DNA from 2 places in the Streptomyces sp. NBC_01296 genome. Region 1 is predicted to be linked to the other one. Evidence: predicted binding sites of a transcription regulator. Region 1 holds the regulator's gene; the other holds the start of a gene.
What was found. The regulator HrcA, encoded in region 1, represses chaperone genes, less so after heat shock. The targets are predictions, from matches to a motif close to TTNGCACTCNGNNNNNCNGAGTGCNAA.
Positions count from the first base shown of each region.

Region 2: the regulator HrcA is predicted to act here: its motif matches at 5,437-5,463, upstream of groL (chaperonin GroEL).

Region 1 covers NZ_CP130720.1:5,748,418-5,758,756, reverse strand. Annotated here, with positions in the region: gene OG299_RS26150 (MFS transporter) at 1-980, shown strand, start outside; gene OG299_RS26145 (ribonuclease Z) at 977-1,882, opposite strand; gene OG299_RS26140 (histidine triad nucleotide-binding protein) at 1,886-2,245, opposite strand; gene OG299_RS26135 (16S rRNA (uracil(1498)-N(3))-methyltransferase) at 2,346-3,092, opposite strand; gene OG299_RS26130 (nitronate monooxygenase) at 3,089-4,180, opposite strand; gene dnaJ (molecular chaperone DnaJ) at 4,338-5,474, opposite strand; gene hrcA (heat-inducible transcriptional repressor HrcA) at 5,475-6,491, opposite strand; gene OG299_RS26115 (MBL fold metallo-hydrolase) at 6,647-7,372, shown strand; gene OG299_RS26110 (DUF3097 domain-containing protein) at 7,401-8,204, shown strand; gene OG299_RS26105 (Uma2 family endonuclease) at 8,206-8,736, opposite strand; gene hemW (radical SAM family heme chaperone HemW) at 8,861-10,093, opposite strand; gene OG299_RS26095 (AMP-dependent synthetase/ligase) at 10,185-10,339, opposite strand, start outside.
Region 2 covers NZ_CP130720.1:4,877,860-4,888,198, forward strand. Annotated here, with positions in the region: gene otsB (trehalose-phosphatase) at 1-174, shown strand, start outside; gene OG299_RS22200 (alpha,alpha-trehalose-phosphate synthase (UDP-forming)) at 247-1,707, opposite strand; gene OG299_RS22205 (glucosyl-3-phosphoglycerate synthase) at 1,753-2,730, opposite strand; SAM riboswitch class I at 2,928-3,077, shown strand; gene thrC (threonine synthase) at 3,095-4,369, shown strand; gene OG299_RS22215 (MoaD/ThiS family protein) at 4,403-4,681, shown strand; gene OG299_RS22220 (cold-shock protein) at 5,065-5,268, shown strand; gene groL (chaperonin GroEL) at 5,623-7,245, shown strand; gene OG299_RS22230 (Uma2 family endonuclease) at 7,332-7,904, opposite strand; gene OG299_RS22235 (phosphoribosylanthranilate isomerase) at 8,040-8,639, shown strand; gene OG299_RS22240 (Uma2 family endonuclease) at 8,672-9,250, opposite strand; gene OG299_RS22245 (GNAT family N-acetyltransferase) at 9,429-10,004, opposite strand; gene OG299_RS22250 (M60 family metallopeptidase) at 10,001-10,339, opposite strand, start outside.

The sequences.
Region 1 (10,339 bases):
CCGGGATCGCCGGGCAGCGCGATCCGCACCGCACCTCATCCCTCGGGCTGCTGTCGGTCTCGGCGACCGCGGGGGCCCTGTACCTGACCCTGCCGCGCCTCGGCGGCGGGCACGCACTGCCGTTCGCGGCCATCGCCCTGGTCGCGGCCCTGGCCTGGCCGGCGACCGGCCGCCTCGGCGGGCCCACCCGCCCGGGTCCCGCCGTACGGGGCGCCGGGCGGCTGCCGTACCCGCGCGCCGGGGCGGTGCTGGCCGGCTGCCTGCTGCTCTGGTCGCTGACCCAGGAGGCCCTGTGGGGCGTCAGCGGCCGGATCGGCGCCGAGCAGGCGGGCCTGCCCGAGGCCACGCTCGGCGTCGTCTTCGCGGTGGCGCTGGGGGCGGGCCTGCTCGGGGTCACGGCCGCCTCCGCGTTCGGGGCCCGGCTGGGGCGGGCGGTCCCGATCGGCGCGGGCACGGCGGCCATCGCCGGCTGCGTGGTGCTGACCGCCTCCGCGGACGGGCTCGCCGGGTTCGCCGCCGGGGAGATCCTGTGGAACGCGGTCTACCCGGTCGTCCTCTCGTACGTGATCGGCCTCGCGGCGGCCCTGGACACGCGCGGCCGCTGGGCGGTGCTCGCCGGCTCCGCCTCCTCGCTGGGCACGGCCTGCGGGCCCGTGGCCGGCAGCCTGCTCGCCGAGGGGTTCGGCTTCCGGGGCATGGGGCTCGTACTGGGCGCGCTGCTGCTGGTGATTGCCGGACCGATGACCGCGGTCGCGCTGCGCGCCGGCGGGCGCGGACCGGTCCCGGCCGAGGAGCCGGTCCGCCGCGGCGGCGCCCCGGCCACGGCGGTCCGGCCCGACCCCGCGCCCGGACCGCCCGTCCGCGTACGCCGCACCCCGCGCCGGGTGCTGCTGCTCTCCCCGGCGGCCCGCCGCTCCCGGAACCAGGAACGGGCCGAGGTCCCGGAGACCTCCGGGACCTCTGGGACCTCCGGGACCTAGCCGCGCTTCGGCAGGGGGACCCGTACGAGGTCGGCGGCGATCGTCAGTTCGCCCTCGAAGCCGGCCGCGCGGGCCTGGCGTTCGAACTCCTGCGGGTCCGTGTAGCGCTGCGAGAAGTGCGTCAGCACCAGGTGCCGTACGCCCGCGTCGCGCGCGACCCGGGCCGCCTGGCCTGCGGTGAGGTGCCCGTGGTCGGTGGCCAGCGCCTCGTCCTCGTCGAGGAACGTGGACTCGATCACCAGCATGTCGCAGCCCGCGGCGAGCGCGTCCACGCCGGGGCACAGCCGGGTGTCCATGACGAAGGCGAAGCTCTGCCCGGGCCTGGGCTCGCTGACCTCGTCCAGGGTGACGCCGTAGAGCTGCCCCTCGCGCTGGATCCGGCCCACGTCGGGTCCCTTGATCCCGTGGTGCGCGAGCCACTCCGGCACCATCCGGCGTCCGTCGGGCTCGGTGAGCCGGTAGCCGAAGGACTCGACCGGGTGCGAGAGCAGGCGGGCCTCGAGGGTGTACGAGGGCCCCTGGGCCAGCGTCCCGTCCTCGGCCACGGGTTCCTCGCGGAGCGGGACGGTCTCCCGGTAGGCGGTGGCGTACCGCAGCCGTTCGAAGAACTTCTGCCCGGAGGCCGGGTAGTGCGCGGTGACGGGGTGCGGGACCCGGTCCAGGTTGATGCGCTGGATCACCCCGGCGAGGCCGAGGCTGTGGTCACCGTGGAAGTGGGTGATGCAGATCCGGTTGATGTCGTGCGCGGCCACCCCGGCGCGGAGCATCTGGCGCTGGGTGCCCTCGCCCGGGTCGAAGAGGATGCCCTCGCCGTCCCAGCGCAGGAGGTAGCCGTTGTGGTTGCGGTGGCGGGTGGGCACCTGACTGGCGGTACCCAGCACCACGAACTCTCGTACGGACACGGTCTATCCGGGGGGCCACTGGAGGCCGCGCCCGCCGAGGACGTGCGCGTGCGCGTGGAACACCGTCTGGCCGGCGCCGGCGCCGGTGTTGAACACGATCCGGTAGCCGTGCCCGTCGATCTTCTCCTCGGCGGCGATCTCGCCGGCCACGCGCAGCACGTCGGCGGCGACGGCCGGTTCGGCGGCGGCGAGCGAGGCGGCGTCCGCGTAGTGCACGCGCGGGATCACGAGGACGTGCGTGGGCGCCTGCGGGTTGATGTCCCGGAAGGCGAACGTCGTCTCGGTCTCCCGGACCACGGTCGCCGGGATGTTCCCCGCGACGATCTTGCAGAACAGGCAGTCCGCCTGCGGTTCCCCGGCCATTGCTCCGCCTTCCGTGACAGTGGCGTTGACGGGCCGTCGACGCCGACGTTGATCAGCTCCGGCATCGTAACCGGCGCCGTCGGCGGCCTCGTACGCGTTTTCAGGACCAGCGGCCGGTGCGCGCCAGCAGGACCGCCGTCGCCGCGGTGCCGGCGGTCGAGGTGCGCAGGACCGAGGAGCCCAGGCGGTAGGGGTGGGCGCCGGCTTCCGCGAAGACGGCCAGCTCCTCCGGGGAGACCCCGCCCTCCGGTCCGACGACCAGGACGACGGAGCCCCCGGCCGGGAGCTCGGCCGTGGCCAGGGCCCCCGAGGGCGCGTCCCGGTCCTCGTGGAGGACCATCGCCAGATCGGCGCCGGCCAGCAGCGCCGCGACCTGCTTCGTGGACATGGCCTCCGCCACCTCCGGGAAGCGGACCCGGCGGGACTGCTTGCCCGCCTCCCGGGCCGTGGCCCGCCACTTGGCCAGGGACTTGGCTCCGCGGTCGCCGCGCCACTGCGTGATGCAGCGCGAGGCCTGCCAGGGGACGATCGCGTCCACGCCGGTCTCGGTCATGGTCTCGACGGCGAGCTCGCCGCGGTCCCCCTTGGGCAGGGCCTGGACGACGGTGATCCGGACGGCCGGCTCCGGCTCCTCCTCGATGGCGTGCAGGTCCGTGACGACCAGCCGGTCCTTGCCCTCGGCGGCCTTGACCACGCCCTCCGTCCAGTGGCCGCGCCCGTCGGTGAGGACCACGCCCTCGCCCGGGTTCAGCCGTTTCACGGAGACCGCGTGCCGGCCCTCCGGGCCGTCGAGCACGAACTCCGGCCCCGCGGGGACCTCTTCGACCACGAACACGGGGGCGGTCATGACGTACTCCTCTTCTGCATTGCCTTCAACGCGCTCTGGGCCTCGGCCAGTTCGGCCGCCAGCACCTCCACCAGCTCCCCCGCGGGCAGCGCCCGCGCCAGCCGGTGCCCCTGGCCCGCCCACAGGGCCATGCCCTGCGGGTCCCCGGCCGCGGCGGCGGCCTTGCGCAGCCCGGAGGTCATGTGGTGGATCTGCGGGTACGCGGCCGGGGCGTACGGCCCGTGCTCCCGCATGAACCGGTTCACCAGGCCCCGGGCCGGCCGCCCCGAAAATGCCCTGGTCAGCTCCGTATGGGCGAACAGGGGGTCCGTCAGCGCCTTCTTGTGCAGCGGGTGCGCGCCCGATTCGGGGCAGGCCAGGAACGCGGTGCCGAGCTGCGCCGCCTCCGCGCCCGCCGCCAGCAGCGCGGCGATCTGCGAGCCGCGCATCAGGCCGCCGGCCGCGATGATCGGGAGGGCCACGGCCTCCCGTACCTGCGCCACCAGCGCGAGCAGGCCCACACCCGCCGTGCCGTCGGCCTGCGGGTCGTCGCGGTACGTGCCCTGGTGGCCGCCGGCCTCCACGCCCTGGACGCAGACGGAGTCGGCGCCCGCGGCCTGGGCGGCGCGGGCCTCGTCGACCGAGGTGACGGTGACGATCGAGTACGTGCCCGCCTTGCGCAAGGCGGCGAGGACCACGGGCGCGGGGCAGCCGAAGGTGAACGAGACCACGGGAACGGGGTCTTCGAGGAGGATCGCGAGCTTGGCGTCGTAGCCGTCGTCGCTGGTGCCGATGATGTCCTCGTCGGCCAGGGAGATCTCGTACCAGCTGGCCTCGCCGGCCAGCTGCCCGCGGTACGCCTCCACCGCGGCCGGGTCCACGTACCCCGTCTGCGGCATGAAGAGGTTCACGCCGAACGGGCGCCGGGTGAGCGCGCGCAGCCGTTTGATCTCCTGGTACATCCCGTCGGCGGTCTTGTAGCCGCCGGCCAGGAAGCCCAGCCCGCCCGCCTCGCACACGGCGGCGGCGAGCGGCGGACAGGAGGCGCCGCCCGCCATGGGAGCCTGCACGATCGGGTACGGGGAGAGACCGTTCGGTGCGGAGGACATGCACTGCATCGTGCCATGTCCCGCTCACCGGGCCGAATCACGGCATTCGCCTGGCATAGTCCGCTTCAGCGGGCGCGTCCGGATCAATGCGGCGAGCCCGGTCCGGGGCATCCCCGGACCGGGCTTCGTCACGTGCTCCGACAAGGGAGGTGTCCGGTCAGCGGCCGTTGAAGGCGTCCTTCAGGCGGCTGAACAGGCCCTGCTGACCCGGCGCGAACTGGCCCATGGGCCGCTCCTCGCCGCGCAGCTTGGCGAGCTGGCGCAGCAGCTCCTCCTGCTGGGGGTCCAGCTTGCCCGGGGTGGTGACCTCGACGTGGACGATCAGGTCGCCGCGGCCGCCGCCGCGCAGGTGCGTGACGCCGCGCCCGTGCAGCGGGATCGACTGGCCCGACCCGGTGCCGGGGCGGATGTCGATCTCCTCCATGCCGTCCAGCGTCTCCAGCGGGCACTTGGTGCCGAGGGCCGCGGCCGTCATGGGGATGGTCACCGTGCAGTGCAGGTCGTCCCCGCGCCGCTGGAAGGTCGGGTGCGACAGCTCGTGGATCTCCACGTACAGGTCGCCGGCGGGGCCGCCGCCGGGGCCGACCTCGCCCTCGCCCGCGAGCTGGATCCGGGTGCCGTTCTCGACGCCCGCCGGGATCTTGACCGTGAGGCTGCGGCGGGAGCGGACCCGGCCGTCGCCCGCGCACTCGGGGCACGGGGTCGGGACCACGGTGCCGAAGCCCTGGCACTGGGGGCAGGGGCGCGAGGTCATGACCTGGCCCAGGAAGGACCGGGTGACCTGCGACACCTCACCGCGGCCGCGGCACATGTCACACGTCTGCGCCGAGGTGCCGGGGGCGGCACCCTCTCCGGAGCAGGTGGTGCAGACGACGGCCGTGTCGACCTGGATGTCCTTGGTCGTGCCGAAGGCGGCCTCGTCCAGCTCCAGGTCGAGGCGGATCATGGCGTCCTGGCCGCGGCGGGTCCGCGAGCGCGGTCCGCGCTGCGAGGCCTGGCCGAAGAAGGCGTCCATGATGTCGGAGAAGTTGCCGAAGCCGCCCGCTCCGAAGCCGCCCGCGCCGCCGCCGCCCGAGGAGGACAGCGGGTCGCCGCCGAGGTCGTAGACCTGCTTCTTCTGCGGGTCCGAGAGCACCTCGTAGGCCGCGTTGATCTCCTTGAAGCGCTCCTGCGTCTTCGGGTCCGGATTCACGTCCGGGTGGAGTTCGCGCGCCAGGCGACGGAAGGCCTTCTTGATCTCGTCCTGCGATGCGTCGCGGCGCACGCCGAGAACGGCGTAGTAGTCCGTGGCCACTTACGACTCCGCCAGGATCTGTCCGACGTAACGTGCCACTGCGCGTACCGCTCCCATCGTTCCGGGGTAGTCCATGCGGGTCGGTCCGACCACGCCGAGTTTGGCGACTGCTTCGCCGCCCGAACCGTAGCCGACCGAGACGACGGACGTGGAGTTCAGTCCCTCGTATGCATTCTCATGCCCGATCCGTACGGCCATTCCCGACTCACTGGCCTCACCGAGCAGCTTGAGGAGCACGACCTGCTCCTCCAGCGCCTCGAGCACCGGCCTGATCGTCAGGGGAAAATCGTGTCCGAAGCGCGTGAGATTGGCGGTTCCGCCGATCATCAACCGCTCCTCGGCCTCCTCGACCAGCGTCTCCAGCAGGGTCGCGAGCACGGTCGACACCGTGCTGCGGTCATCCGGCTCGAACGACTCCGGCAGGTCCTGCACGAGCTGCGGCACGTCCGTGAACCGGCGGCCGACGACCCGGCTGTTGAGCCGCGCCCGCAGATCTGCGAGCGAGGTCTCGCCGAACGGAGTCTGGCAGTCCACGAGCCGCTGCTCGACCCGTCCTGTATCGGTGATCAGCACGAGCATGAGCCGGGCCGGAGCGAGCGACAGCAGCTCGACGTGCCGGACCGTCGACCGGGTCAGGCTCGGGTACTGGACGACGGCGACCTGCCGGGTGAGCTGCGCGAGCAGGCGCACCGTACGGCCGACCACGTCGTCGAGGTCGACGGCCCCGTCGAGGAAGTTCTGGATGGCCCGGCGCTCGGGCGTCGACAGCGGCTTGACCCCCGCCAGCTTGTCGACGAAGAGCCGGTAGCCCTTGTCCGTGGGGATCCGGCCGGCGCTGGTGTGGGGCTGCGCGATGTAGCCCTCCTCCTCCAGCACGGCCATGTCGTTGCGCACGGTGGCGGGCGAGACGCCGAGCCGGTGCCGCTCGGTGAGCGCCTTGGAGCCGACCGGCTCCTCCGTCCCGACGTAGTCCTGGACGATGGCGCGCAGCACCTCGAGTCTGCGTTCGCTGAGCATCGCGCACACCTCCAGCTGGTCGTCGTCGCTCGTCGTGGTCGGTTTCATCTGCTTCGTTGGCACTCCGGGCGTTCGAGTGCCAGAGATCCCCCGGCCAGTGTACGGCCGGGTAGTCAGGCCCTGGCAAGGGCGGCCCGCCAGGGTAGCGTCGCGGCATGGACGTGCGTTGGGAAGAGGCGGGCTGGGAGCGGCTGACCGGACGGACCGGACGGCGACGACTCCCGGTGTGGGACTGCACGGTGGGACTGGTGGTGGGGGACGAGTCGGTACTCCTGATCGATCCGGGCTCGTGCGTGCGCGAAGGCGCGCAGCTGCGGGCCGAGGCGGAGCGGCTGACCGGCCGGCGCGTGACGCATATCGCATTCACGCACGGCCATTTCGATCACGTACTGGGCGTGGCCGCGTTCGCCGGGGCCGAGGTGTACGGGGCGGTCGGGCTGGACTCGGAGCTGTCGACGGGCCGGGAGGAGCTGCGCGGCGACGCGGTCCGGCAGGGGCTGTCGGAGGCCGAGGCCGCCGAGGCGGTGGGCCTGCTGGCGGTGCCGAGGCATTCCGTCTCGGGCGAATGGACCCTGGAGCTGGGCGGGCTGCAGGTGCTGCTGGCCAACGTCGGGCCCGGGCACACCCGGTACGACCTTGCGGTGTTCGTGCCGGGCGAGCGCGAGACGGTGTTCTGCGGGGACCTCGTCGAGGAGTCGGGGGAACCCCAGGCGGGCAGTGACGCGGTGCCGTCGCAGTGGCCGGCGGCGCTGGACCGGCTGCTGTCGCTGGGCGGGGACGACGCACTGTACGTACCGGGTCACGGAGCGGTGGTCGACGCGGACTTCGTGCGTGCGCAACGCGCCACACTGGCCGCCCGTTTCGGCGTGTCGGAGGCGTGAGCGGCGCGCCTCTCCTAGTGTCGGCCGGATGCGCGAGTACTCCCCCGACCTGACCCCGCAGTGGAAGCGCCCCAAGGCCGTACCGGAGGTGGCGGCGGAGCCGGACCTGGTGGTCGAGGTGGCCGGTACGGACTTCTGCGGAGCGGTGGTGGCCTGCGAGGCGGGCACGGTGACCCTGGAGGACCGCTTCGGCAAGCGGCGGGTGTTCCCGCTGGATCCGCGGGGGTTCCTGCTGGAGGGCGCCGTGGTGACCCTGACCCGCCCCTCACGGGCCCCTGCGGCGCCTTTGCGCACCGCGTCGGGCTCGGTGGCCGTCCCGGGGGCGCGCGCCCGTGTGGCGCGCGCCGGGCGGATCTACGTCGAGGGCCGGCACGACGCGGAGCTGGTGGAGCGGGTCTGGGGCGACGACCTGCGGATCGAGGGCGTGGTGGTGGAGTACCTGGAGGGCATCGACGACCTCCCCGCGGTGGTCGCGGACTTCGCCCCGACGGCCGACGCCCGCCTGGGCGTCCTGGTGGACCACCTGGTCCCGGGTTCGAAGGAGTCCCGTATCGCGGCGTCGGTGACCTCGTCGGACGTCCTGATCGTCGGCCACCCGTACGTGGACGTCTGGCAGGCGGTGAAGCCGTCCGCGCTGGGCATCGCCGCGTGGCCGGTGATCCCGCCGGGCCAGGACTGGAAGACAGGCGTCTGCAGGGCGCTGGGCTGGTCGGAGAACACCGGCGCCGCCTGGCAGCACATCCTGTCCCGCGTGAGGTCCTACAAGGACCTGGAGCCGGTCCTGCTGGGCCGCGTGGAGGAACTGATCGACTTCGTCACGGCACCGGCTTGAGCTACCGCAAGGTGCCGAACTCCTCGGTGTCGAGGGTGAGGCCGAGGACATCGAGCGGGACCGGTTCACCGAACTTGCTGGTCCGCTCGGTTCGGTAGTCGGCCTCCTCCCCCGCACCAAAGGGTTCGGTGAGCACGACGCACTTGGCCTGGAACGGATCAATGATCAAGTACGTGGGGATGCCGCCCGCGGCGTAGATGGAACGCTTCGTCACGTAGTCGCGCAGCTTGCTGGTCTTGGAGACGACCTCCACCGCCATCGCCAGGGCTGAGGCGGGCACAAGACGGCCTGACTCCGGCGCTGCCTCGACCGGCAGGACCACGAGGTCCGGCTGCGGCTCGGACGGCTCTGCGGGAAGGCCCACGTCCTGCGTCTGGAGTGGATACCAGCGTTCCACGGGGATCTGCCGCTGAACGAACATGACGATCAGGTTGTGGACGACGTCCGGCCCCGCCATCATCACGATTTCCCCCCGGAGGAGCTCGACCTTGACCCCCTCGGGAGCCTCGAAGCTCTCGAAGTACTCGGCCATCCGGCGATCGTCCACAGCGGTCATCTCCGTGCCCTCCACTTCTGTCGCCGGTCCTGCGACAGAAGACTATGAACAGGCTAGGCCGCACCTGCCCGCATGCGCAGCGATTCACTCCGTGGAGTGATCAATCCACCAGATCGCGTACCACCGCGTCCGCCAGGAGGCGCCCGCGCAGGGTCAGGACGGCGCGGCCGGCCTCGTACGGGGCCGGGGCCAGGAGCCCGTCGGACAGGGCGCGGCGGGAGGCCGCGAGGCCGGCCGGGGCCAGCAGGGACAGCGGGACGCCGTCCACCAGGCGCAGCTCCAGCAGGATCCGCTCCACCCGGCGGTCCTCCTCGGAGAGGAGCTCGCGGCCCGCGCCCGGGGAGCGGCCCTCGGCCAGCGCCGCCGCGTACGCACCCGGGTGCTTCACGTTCCACCAGCGGACCCCGCCCACGTGCGAGTGGGCCCCGGGGCCCGCGCCCCACCAGTCGGCCCCGCGCCAGTACAGCTCGTTGTGCAGGCAGCGCCCGGCCTCGGAGGTGGCCCAGTTCGAGACCTCGTACCAGTCGTACCCGGCCTGCGCCATGACCTCGTCGGCGATCAGGTACCGGTCGGCGTGCACGTCGTCGTCCGTCATCGGGACCTCGCCCCGCCGGATCCGGCGCGCCAGCTGCGTGCCCTCCTCCACGATCAGCGCGTACGCGCTGATGTGGTCCGGGCCGGCCCCGAGCGCGGCGGCCAGCGATGCGCGCCAGTCCTCGTCGGTCTCCCCCGGGGTGCCGTAGATCAGGTCGAGGTTCACGTGCTCGAAGCCCGCCGCCCGCGCCTCCGCGACGCACGCCTCCGGCCGGCCCGGGGTGTGCGTGCGGTCGAGCACCTTCAGGACGTGCTGCTTCGCGCTCTGCATGCCGAAGGAGACCCGGTTGAAGCCCCCGGCCCGCAGCTCCGCCAGGTACTCCGGGTTCACCGACTCCGGATTGGCCTCCGTGGTGACCTCGGCGTCCTCGGCCAGCCCGAACTCGTCCCGGATCGCCGCGAGCATCCGTACGAGGTCGCCGGCGGGCAGCAGCGTCGGCGTACCGCCGCCGACGAACACCGTCCGTACGGCCCGCGGGTCGTCGCCGAGCACCTTGCGGGCGAGGCGGACCTCGTCGATCAGGGTGTCGGCGTAGTTCTCCCGGGAGGCGAGCACGCCGCCGGTGCCGCGCAGCTCGGTCGCGGTGTACGTGTTGAAGTCGCAGTACCCGCACCGCGTGGCGCAGTACGGGACGTGCAGGTAGAACCCGAGCGGCCGGTCTCCGCCGCCCGCCAGGGCATGCGACGGCAGCGAGCCGTCTTCGGGCATGGGTTCACCGTCGGGCAGTGCGGAAGGCATGCCCCCATTGTCCCGCACCTGCCGCCGCGCCCGCCCCGGCTCGCGTCACGCGAGACCGCGGCGGGCGCATCGGCGGGCGCCGCGCCCGGTGCTACGCCTCGCGCGAGCCCTCGTACATCTCGTCGATCAGGTGCTTGAACTCACGCTCGACGGCCGGCCGCTTCAGCTTCAGGCTGGGCGTGAGGTCGCCGTGCTCCACGTCGAGGTCGCGGGGCAGGATCCGGAACTTCTTGACCGTCTGCCAGC
Region 2 (10,339 bases), 870 kb from region 1:
GCCGTGGAGAAACTGCGGACCGACGGCATGCCGGGGCTGCTGGTGGCCAGCGGCTCGGCCGAGGTTCCCGAGCTCGCCTCCCGGGCCGACCTCGTCCTGAACGGCCCGGGCGAGGTCGTCGCCTTCCTGGCCACCCTGGCCGAAGCCATCCGCTCCGTGAGCCCGACGCCGTAACCGCCGCGCGGGGGCCCTCTCCACCCCGCCCCTCGGCGGGGCGGGGAGAGGGCCCGTGCGCAGCCGTTGCCGTTACGCCGCGCGGAGGGCGGCCAGTTGGGCCGTGAACCAGGCCGTCGGGGGGAGGGCCGTGGCCGCCGAGGCCAGCCGCTTCGTGCGCTCCGCACGCTCCTCCGCCGGCATCGCCAGCGCGGCGTGCAGCGCCCCGGCCGTCTCCGACACGTCGTACGGGTTCACCGTCAGCGCGTCCTCGCGGAGCTCCCCGTACGCCCCCGCCCCGGTCGACAGCACCAGGACGCACCCCGCGTCCGAGACCACCGGGATCTCCTTCGCCACCAGGTTCATCCCGTCCCGCACCGGGTTCACCAGCGCCACGTCCGCCAGCCGGTACGCCGCCAGGGAGCGCGCGAAGTCGTCCTTCACCGACACCAGCACCGGCTGCCAGTCCTCGGTGCCCAACTCCTCGTTGATCTGCGCGGCCAGTTCCCGCACCGCCTCCGTGTACGACCGGTACACCGCCAGGTCCTGCCGGGACGGGTACGCCGAGGCCAGGTGGACCACCCGGCCCCGCCATTCGGGGTGCTCGGTCAGCAGCTCCCGGTACGCCAGCAGCCCCCGCACGATGTTCTTCGACAGCTCGGTCCGGTCCACCCGGACGATCGCCCTGCGGTCCCCGATCTCCGCCCGCAGCGCCGCCAGCTTGTCGTTCACCTCCGGCCGGTGTGCCAGCGCCCGCAGTTCGTCGCCGTCCACGCCCAGCGGGTACACGGCCACGGTCGTCCGCCGGTGCGGCACCGGGCCCCTCGTCATCTTCTCGATGTACGGCGCGTCCCTCGGGTCCGCCCCGGCCACCGTCTTCGGCTCCGCGATGCCCCGCTCGTCGTCCAGCTGCGCCGCGGTCATGAAGCTGTGCGCCCACGCCCACGTGTGGAAGCCCACCACGTCCGCCCCGAGCATGCCCCACATCAGCTGCGCCCGGATGTCGTCGGGGAGCATGTCCAGGAACTCGCGCGAGGCCCACGGCGTGTGCGTGAAGTGGCTGATCTTCAGGTCCGGTCGCAGTTCCCGCAGCTCACCGGGGACCAGCGCCAGGTGGTAGTCCTGCACGAGCACCGCCGCGCCCTCGCCGGCCTCCTGCGCCAGCGCCCGTGCGAAGGCGCGGTTGTAGGCGACGTACGACTCCCACCGCCGGCGGAACTCCGCGTCGAAGACCGGCTCGCGCGGGATGTCGTACAGGTGGTGGTGCGTGAACCACAGCACCGAGTTCGCGATGCCGTTGTACGCGTCGTCGTACGTGGTGGGATCGATGTCCAGCATCCGGACACCGGGTTCGGAGACACCGCGGCGGACCGCCTCCCGGTCCGCCTCCGACAGCGCCGCGCAGATCCACAGCGCTTCCGGCTGCCGGGCGAGGGCGGCGGAGAGGCCGGAGACGAGGCCGCCGCCGCCGCGCCGGGTGGTGAGCGTGCCGTCGTCGGCGAGGAGGTAGGAGAGCGGGCCGCGGTTCGCTGCAACGAGTACCTGGGAAGCCATGCGGCGAACCTAGCCCGGGGCCCGCCCGCTCAAACGTCAGTTCCCTCACGCCACCCTGCGGCCGGAGTACTCCTTGACCCCGGCCATCGGCGGCCGCTCCTCGGTGTCCACGGCGTACGTGCGCGGCACGAACCCGTTCGGCCCGCGCTCGAACTGCGTCAGCTCCGGCCGTACGAGATGCCCGCGCGAGAGGCGCAGCTGCGCCGTGCGGTAGATCGCCGCGGCCATCCGGCCCAGCGCCTGGCCGTCCTGATGCCGGTGGAGCCGTACGCCGACGTCCACCTGGGCCAGTGCGTCCAGCCCGACGGTGTGCAGCGCGTCCACCAGCAGGCCCAGCTCGACGCCGTACCCGACGGGGAAGGGCAAACGTTCCAGCAGCGTGCGGCGCACGGCGTACTCGCCGCCCAGCGGCTGGACGAAGCCGGCCAGCTGCGGCCAGTGGAGGTTGAGGAGCGGCCGGGCGACGAGCTCGGTGACCCGGCCGCCCTGACCGTGGGTCTTGCCGGAGGCGAGCCCGTCGAATTCCGTGCCCAGCGGGCGGTCGTACATCGCCTTGACGAACTGCACGTCCGGCTCGGTCAGCAGCGGGCCGACGATCCCGGACACGAAGGCGGACGAGAAGTCCCGCAGGTCGGCGTCCACGAAGCAGACGATGTCGCCGGTGGTCACCAGCAGCGAGCGCCACAGCACCTCGCCCTTGCCGTGCACGGCCGGGATCCGCGGCAGGATGTCGTCGCGGTGCACCACGCGGGCGCCGGCCTTCGCGGCCACCTCGGCGGTCCGGTCGCTGGAACCCGAGTCGACCACGACCAGTTCGTCGACCAGCGGCACCGGCAGCCCCTCGATCAGATCCCGCCGGATCACCTCGACGATGGCTCCGACCGTCTCCTCCTCGTCGAGAGCGGGCAGGACGACGCTGACCGTGGTGCCTGCCGCCCGCTTGGCGGAAAGCAGCTGGTCGAGCGGTCGGTCGGCCGCGGACCAGGAGCGGTCCGCAAACCAGCGCTCCACCTCTTCCAGCACGTTCGGCACTCCCTGTTTCCTCGTTCGCCCTCGGCGGGTTTCAGCCGAAAAGTGATCCATCTCGCGGTTCGGACGGCTGTCTCAACCACCCGGACCTTCCGTTACAGTCTTGAACAACGCGAAGGACCACCGCATGCCGGGGGTCCCCGCGTACAAACGCCCGGACGCGCCATGGAGCGCGCGGCCCGGTGCCATACCGCTCATCCAGAGGGGCAGAGGGACACGGCCCGTTGAAGCCCCGGCAACCCTCCAGTCGGTTCTCGCGCTCGCTTGCAGCAGCGAGGTCCCCGGCTAGGGAAGGTGCCAATTCCGTCTCATGGCGAAGTGCGCCATGGGGAAGATGAGGAGAAAGGGCCTCGCCATCATGGCTGCACAGACTGTTGCCACCTCTGTCGATCTCGGACCTGCCACCGGCCTCTCGTGTCGTGAGTGCGGTACCCGCTTCGAGCTCGGACCCATCTTCGCTTGCGTCGAGTGCTTCGGACCTCTGGAAGTCGCCTACGACCTTCCCACCGGAGACCCGGAAGCCCTGCGCGCCGCGATCGAGGCCGGCCCGAACAACATCTGGCGCTACGCCCCGCTGCTGCCCGTCCCCGCGGACGTGGCCTCCAAGCCCAGCCTGAACCCCGGCTTCACCAAGCTCGTGGACGCGGCCAACCTGGCCAAGGAGCTCGGCTTCACCGGCAAGCTGTACGTCAAGGACGACTCCGGCAACCCGACGCACTCCTTCAAGGACCGCGTCGTGGCCATCGCCGTCGAGGCCGCCCGCGCCTTCGGCTTCACCACCCTGTCCTGCTCCTCCACCGGCAACCTGGCCGGCGCCGTCGGCGCCGCGGCCGCCCGGGCCGGCTTCCGCTCCTGCGTGTTCATCCCGCACGACCTGGAGCAGGGCAAGGTCGTCATGGCCGGTGTGTACGGCGGCGACCTGGTCGGCATCGAGGGCAACTACGACGACGTCAACCGCTTCTGCTCCGAGCTCATCGGCGACCCGCTGGGCGAGGGCTGGGGCTTCGTCAACGTCAACCTGCGCCCTTACTACGGCGAGGGTTCCAAGACGCTCGCGTACGAGATCTGCGAGCAGCTCGGCTGGCAGCTGCCCGACCAGATCGTGATCCCGATCGCGTCCGGCTCACAGCTGACGAAGATCGACAAGGGTCTGCAGGAGCTGATCAAGCTCGGGCTCGTCGAGGACAAGCCGTACAAGATCTTCGGCGCCCAGGCCGAGGGCTGCTCCCCGGTCTCGACGGCCTTCAAGGCCGGCCACGACGTGGTCCGCCCGCAGAAGCCGAACACCATCGCCAAGTCGCTGGCCATCGGCAACCCGGCCGACGGACCGTACGTCCTGGACATCGCGCGCCGCACGGGCGGCTACGTCGAGGACGTGACCGACGAGCAGGTCGTCGAGGCGATCAAGATCCTCGCGCAGACCGAGGGCATCTTCGCCGAGACCGCGGGCGGCGTGACCGTCGGCGTGACCAAGAAGCTCATCGAGAACGGGCAGCTCGACCCGGCGCTGACCACGGTGGTCCTGAACACCGGTGACGGCCTCAAGACCCTGGAGGCGGTGGCCGCGGACAGCGGGCAGACCGCCACCATCCGCCCGAGCCTGGACGCATTCCGCGCCGCCGGCCTGGTCTGACCCACCCCTGACACCCGGAAAGGCAGTAGCGCCATGAGCGTCAACGTCCGCATCCCCACCATCCTGCGCACCTACACCGGCGGCCAGGCCGAGGTCACCGCCGAGGGCGCGAACCTCTCCGAGGTCATCGCCTCCCTGGAGGCGAGCCACCCGGGCATCGCCGCCCGCGTCCTGGACGACCAGGGCAAGCTGCGCCGCTTCGTGAACGTCTACGTCAACGACGACGACGTGCGCTTCGAGGGCGGCCTGGACGCGGTGACGCCGGACGGCGCCGGCGTCTCGATCATTCCCGCCGTCGCCGGCGGCTGCTGAAACGCGAAAGCCCAGAATTGCCCCCTCCGCTAAAAGCGGAGGGGGCAATTCTGCTTGGTTGGGCGCGGTAGGGTTGGGGAAGTCCCCTCCGCTGTTCTTGCCGGCCGCATATGAGCGGGTCGAGTGAGGGTTGACATTGAGTCAATATGCAAGTGCGGTATGGGGCTTTGGCGAGATATGCCGGGTCCGAGTTGCCCGGCAATATGCCAAATTTTCACTCTATTTCAATGTATCCCCGTGTCCAGATTTCTCGTCGGATTGACCTGTTGCAGACAGCAGCGGTGCAGATACATTCAGCCCCGGTCGAGGCGTTCCGGCGCAAGTTCTGACCCGGGACCGCGAAGTGCGGTCCTGCGCAAGGGCCAGTAATAGGGGAGTTAGGCATGGCTCAGGGCACCGTCAAGTGGTTCAACGCGGAGAAGGGCTACGGCTTCATCGCGGTCGACGGTGGTGCGGATGTGTTCGTCCACTACAGCGCCATCCAGATGGACGGGTACCGCACCCTTGAAGAGGGTCAGCGGGTCGAGTTCGAGATCTCGCAGGGCCAGAAGGGTCCGCAGGCGGACATGGTCAAGCTCGCCGTCTAGCCCCGGCGCGATCGACCACCGACGCATACGCGCGAAGGGCCCGCATCCTTGAGGAGGGATGCGGGCCCTTCGTGCTGCCCGCCTGCTGCCCGCCTGCCGGGCTCGGACGTTGGCCCGGCGTTCCCCAAGCCGCTTGCACTCGAGGGGGTCGAGTGCTAATCATTGGCGTTAGCACTCTCCTGTCGAGAGTGCTACTACACAGGACCGGGTCGGTGAGGCCCGCAGGGTCCGGCGGGAAGGAACCGCCGGGCACGCAGGCCGTCCGTCGCGGGCGCGGGCGCGGTCCGGAGCAATCCAACCCTCCCCACGCGCCGGCGGCGCAGGGGGAACCCCAGTCCTGGAGGACCACTTCAGATGGCCAAGATCATTGCGTTCGACGAGGAGGCCCGGCGCGGTCTCGAGCGCGGGATGAACCAGCTCGCCGACGCCGTCAAGGTCACCCTTGGCCCCAAGGGTCGCAACGTCGTCCTTGAGAAGAAGTGGGGCGCCCCCACGATCACCAACGATGGTGTCTCCATCGCCAAGGAGATCGAGCTCGAGGACCCGTACGAGAAGATCGGCGCCGAGCTGGTCAAGGAAGTCGCCAAGAAGACGGACGACGTCGCCGGCGACGGTACGACCACCGCCACCGTTCTCGCCCAGGCGCTCGTCCGCGAGGGCCTGCGCAACGTGGCAGCCGGTGCGAACCCGATGGCCCTCAAGCGTGGCATCGAGAAGGCCGTCGAGGCCGTCTCCGCCGCCCTGCTCGACCAGGCCAAGGACGTGGAGACCAAGGAGCAGATCGCTTCGACCGCCTCCATCTCCGCCGCCGACACCCAGATCGGCGAGCTCATCGCCGAGGCCATGGACAAGGTCGGCAAGGAAGGCGTCATCACCGTCGAGGAGTCGCAGACCTTCGGTCTGGAGCTCGAGCTCACCGAGGGCATGCGCTTCGACAAGGGCTACATCTCGGCGTACTTCGCCACCGACATGGAGCGTATGGAGGCGTCCCTGGACGACCCGTACATCCTGATCGTCAACTCCAAGATCGGCAACGTGAAGGACCTCCTTCCGCTGCTCGAGAAGGTCATGCAGTCCGGCAAGCCGCTGCTGATCATCGCCGAGGACGTCGAGGGCGAGGCCCTGTCGACCCTGGTCGTCAACAAGATCCGCGGCACCTTCCGGTCCGTGGCCGTCAAGGCCCCGGGCTTCGGCGACCGCCGCAAGGCCATGCTCGGCGACATCGCCATCCTCACGGGCGGCACGGTCATCTCCGAGGAGGTCGGCCTCAAGCTCGAGAACGCGGGTCTCGACCTGCTCGGCCGCGCCCGCAAGGTCGTCATCTCCAAGGACGAGACCACGATCGTCGACGGCTCCGGTGACAGCGACCAGGTCCAGGGTCGCGTCAACCAGATCCGCGCCGAGATCGAGAACTCCGACTCGGACTACGACCGCGAGAAGCTCCAGGAGCGCCTCGCGAAGCTGGCCGGCGGCGTGGCCGTCATCAAGGCCGGCGCCGCGACCGAGGTGGAGCTCAAGGAGCGCAAGCACCGCATCGAGGACGCCGTTCGCAACGCGAAGGCGGCCGTCGAGGAGGGCATCGTCGCCGGTGGTGGCGTGGCCCTGCTCCAGGCCTCCGCGGTCTTCGAGAAGCTCGACCTGTCGGGTGACGAGGCGACCGGCGCCAACGCCGTGAAGCTCGCCCTGGAGGCCCCGCTCAAGCAGATCGCCGTCAACGGTGGTCTCGAGGGTGGCGTCGTCGTGGAGAAGGTCCGCAACCTGACCGTCGGCTGGGGCCTCAACGCCGCGACCGGCGAGTACGTGGACATGATCGCCGAGGGCATCATCGACCCGGCGAAGGTCACGCGCTCTGCCCTGCAGAACGCCGCGTCCATCGCCGCGCTGTTCCTGACGACCGAGGCCGTCATCGCCGACAAGCCCGAGAAGGCCGGCGCCCCGGCCGGCGGCGGCATGCCGGGCGGTGACATGGACTTCTGATCGGCCCCTGGCTGATCGGCTGTTCTTCGACCGAGGGCGGCACTCCCCGTACAGGGGGGTGCCGCCCTCGGGCGTTTCAACGCGTCTTAGAAGCCCGAGCTGTCGACGTCGAAGCCGAAGGGGTCCGGGACGGGCAAGGGCGCACCGAAGGGCACCGTCTTGCGGAACTGGTACCCGTGCGGGGAGGGGTCCGAGAAACAGGTGATCTCAGACGCCTGCATGTCGACGACGAGGTGGACGGGGACGAGCTGTCCGTAGACGTCCAGCTTTTCGTGCCAGTCCACGTCCTTCGTGGACACCGAGGTGAACTCGGCCACCAGGGAGAGTTCCGCTCCGTCCAGGTGTCTCCCCTCGCCCTCGAAGGCAGACACGTCGACCACATAGAGATCGGGGCCGTAGGCGCGCCCGGCTGCAGGGAACTGGAAGAGGAACGGCGCCATGTCCGCGACGTGACCTTCGGGGGCGTGGGCCTGAAGCTGCTCGCGCAGCGCCCGCATGGGGAGGTAGTAACGCCGCCTGGACCACGGTGACACGATGATCTTCCCCCGGATGAGCTCGGCTTTGAAGCCGTCTGGCGTGTCCATCTCCTCGACGGTGCGCAGGAGCGTCTCGAACGTCGGCGGTGCCGCCTGCTCCATCGGTGTGGCCCGTTCGATCATGATCGTCCGTTGTCCTCCGCGTGGCGTGCCGTGCACTGGGCGTGAGCCCTGTTCCAGGCTAGCGGCGCGTGGGTGGCCGCGCCCGGGTGCCGAGACGGATCACCACCGAACGGGGTGCTTTGGTTGACTGGGGGTATGAGCGATCTCTTCGTCAAGATCTGCGGTCTGAAGACCGCGAACGACGTCGACGTGGCCGTGGCCGCCGGGGCCGATGCCGTCGGGTTCGTCTTCGCCGCCGGGAGTCCCCGCACGATCGACGCCGCCGCGGCGCGGGAGCTCGCGGCGCGGGTGCCGGCCGGGGTGCTGACCGTCGGGGTCTTCCGCGGACAGCCGGTCGAGGAGGTCCGGCGGCTGGCCGAGGAGAGCGGCGTACGGGGCGTGCAGCTGCACGGGGACGAGGGCCCGGAGTACTACGAGGCGCTGCGCGCCGAGGGGCGGAGCCTGCTGCGGGCCACCGCCGAGCACGTGAAGCGCTGCGGGGAGTACGGAGAGGACCTGCTGCTGCTCGACGCGCCCGACCCCGGCTCCGGCAAGCCCTGGAACTGGGCGTCGCGGGAGTTCACCGCGCCCGAGGGGCGCTGGCTGCTGGCCGGCGGGCTGAACCCGGGGAACGTGCGGGAGGCGGTGGAAACCACGGGCGCCTGGGGCGTGGACGTGTCCAGCGGGGTGGAGCGGGAACGCGGGGTGAAGTCCCCCGACCTGATCCGCGCCTTCATCGAGGCGGCCCGGGGGTGATCCGGGCCGGCGGTGGCGTCGGCGGAGCGCGTCTAGTCGGTGAACTCCTTCAGGGCCTCGGTGTCGAGGGTGATGCCGACGGGTGCGGGGATCTCGACCATCTCGCCGTAGGCGAAGGCGGGATCGTCCCCGTACTTCCCCTCCGCGGGCTCGCTGTAGACGGTCAGGCTGTGCCGCTCCCGGTCGATGAGCAGGTAGACCGGGATACCGGCGGCCGCGTAGCCGTCCCGCTTCTCGTTCCGGTCGCGACTGTCGGTGTCGGAGTCGTGGGAGGTGACCTCCACGACCATCAGGACGCCCGCCGTATCCGCCCACTCACCCTGTCCGGCGAAGTGTGCGACGGGGGCGAGAACTCCGTCCGAGCGGGCACGGCCGGTGCGGTACTGCTCGACTTTCAGCCCCTGCTCGGGATGCAGGTCGAGTTCGGGCCGGTGTTGCATGCACTGCCGGAGCAGCCACATGAAGATGGCCCCGTGGTCACCGTCGGGCACAGGCTTTACCTCTAGCGTTCCCGCAATGAATTCGAGCGTCACGGTCTCTGGAGCGCCGCGCTCAAGGGCTTCGAAGTCATCGAGGGACATCTGTGGGCGCTTGGTGGAGCCTGTGGTCATGGAATCGCCTCCTCGCCTCCATGGTGCCCTGCGAGTCCCGGGCCGGATCGCTTGAAGCGCCATCTTCGACTCCGTTCGGCTACGGCTGAGGCAAACGCCAGAGGCGTATGCCAAAACCGAGCCGGCCCATGGCACAGGGTTAGCCCAATGGGGTGAGCAGGCTCAAGAGGCGTTGACGTCAGTCCGTGCGGAGGCGGGCGTGGAGGTGTTCGTCGTGCCAGCCGTCCGCGTGGAGGAGGGCGCCGCGCATGGTGCCCTCCAGGGGGAAGCCGGCCTTCGTCGCGATGCGGCAGGAGGCCGGGTTGGCCACCGAGTGGGTGATGCGCAGGCGGTGCAGGCCGAGCTCCTCGAAGGCCCAGCGGCTGACCCGGTCCGTGGCTTCGACCATGACACCGCCGCCGCGGCCCGCGGGCAGGAGCCAGTACAGCAACTCGCCGCTCCCGCCCGGGAGATCGAGGTCGGCCACGCCGATGAGGCCGACGGGCAGGCCGCCGGCGGCCGGGGCCACCGCCCAGATCGCGGCCTCCTCGGCGTGCCAGCGCTCCTGCCAGCGCTCGGTGCGGGCCACGGCCTCGGCCGGTGACAGCACGGCCGGGCGGTTCCAGTGGCGGATCTCCGGGTCGTGGCAGGACTCGACCAGCGCGGGGGCGTCGTCCGGGGTCCACGGGCGCAGGCGGAGCGCGCCCGGGAGGTCGAGGACCGGCTGGGGGAAGGCTGCCATCCGGCCGGGCGGGACCACCGGGGCGAGGGTCATGCCGCGTCCCGGAAGTGGGCCAGCAGGGCCTCGGCGTCGGCGGTGCTGCCCGAGATGGTGTCGAAGCCCATGCCCGGCGGGACAGCCTGCCCCCACAGCCAGCTGTGGTGGCAGCTGAAGCAGAAGATCAGCTCGAACAGGGGCTCGTCCACGGCGTCGTACGCCCGCAGGCCCCAGCCCGGCGCGAAGCAGATGCGCGGCTCACCCGGCGCCATCGACGAGATCAGCGCGAGCGAGTCGGCGGCCTCTCTGCCCGTCCAGCGGGAGACGACCGGGCCGGTCATGGGGTCGCCGTAGCGCTCGGGGCGCGCGGAGAGGCGTACGACCTCGACGAC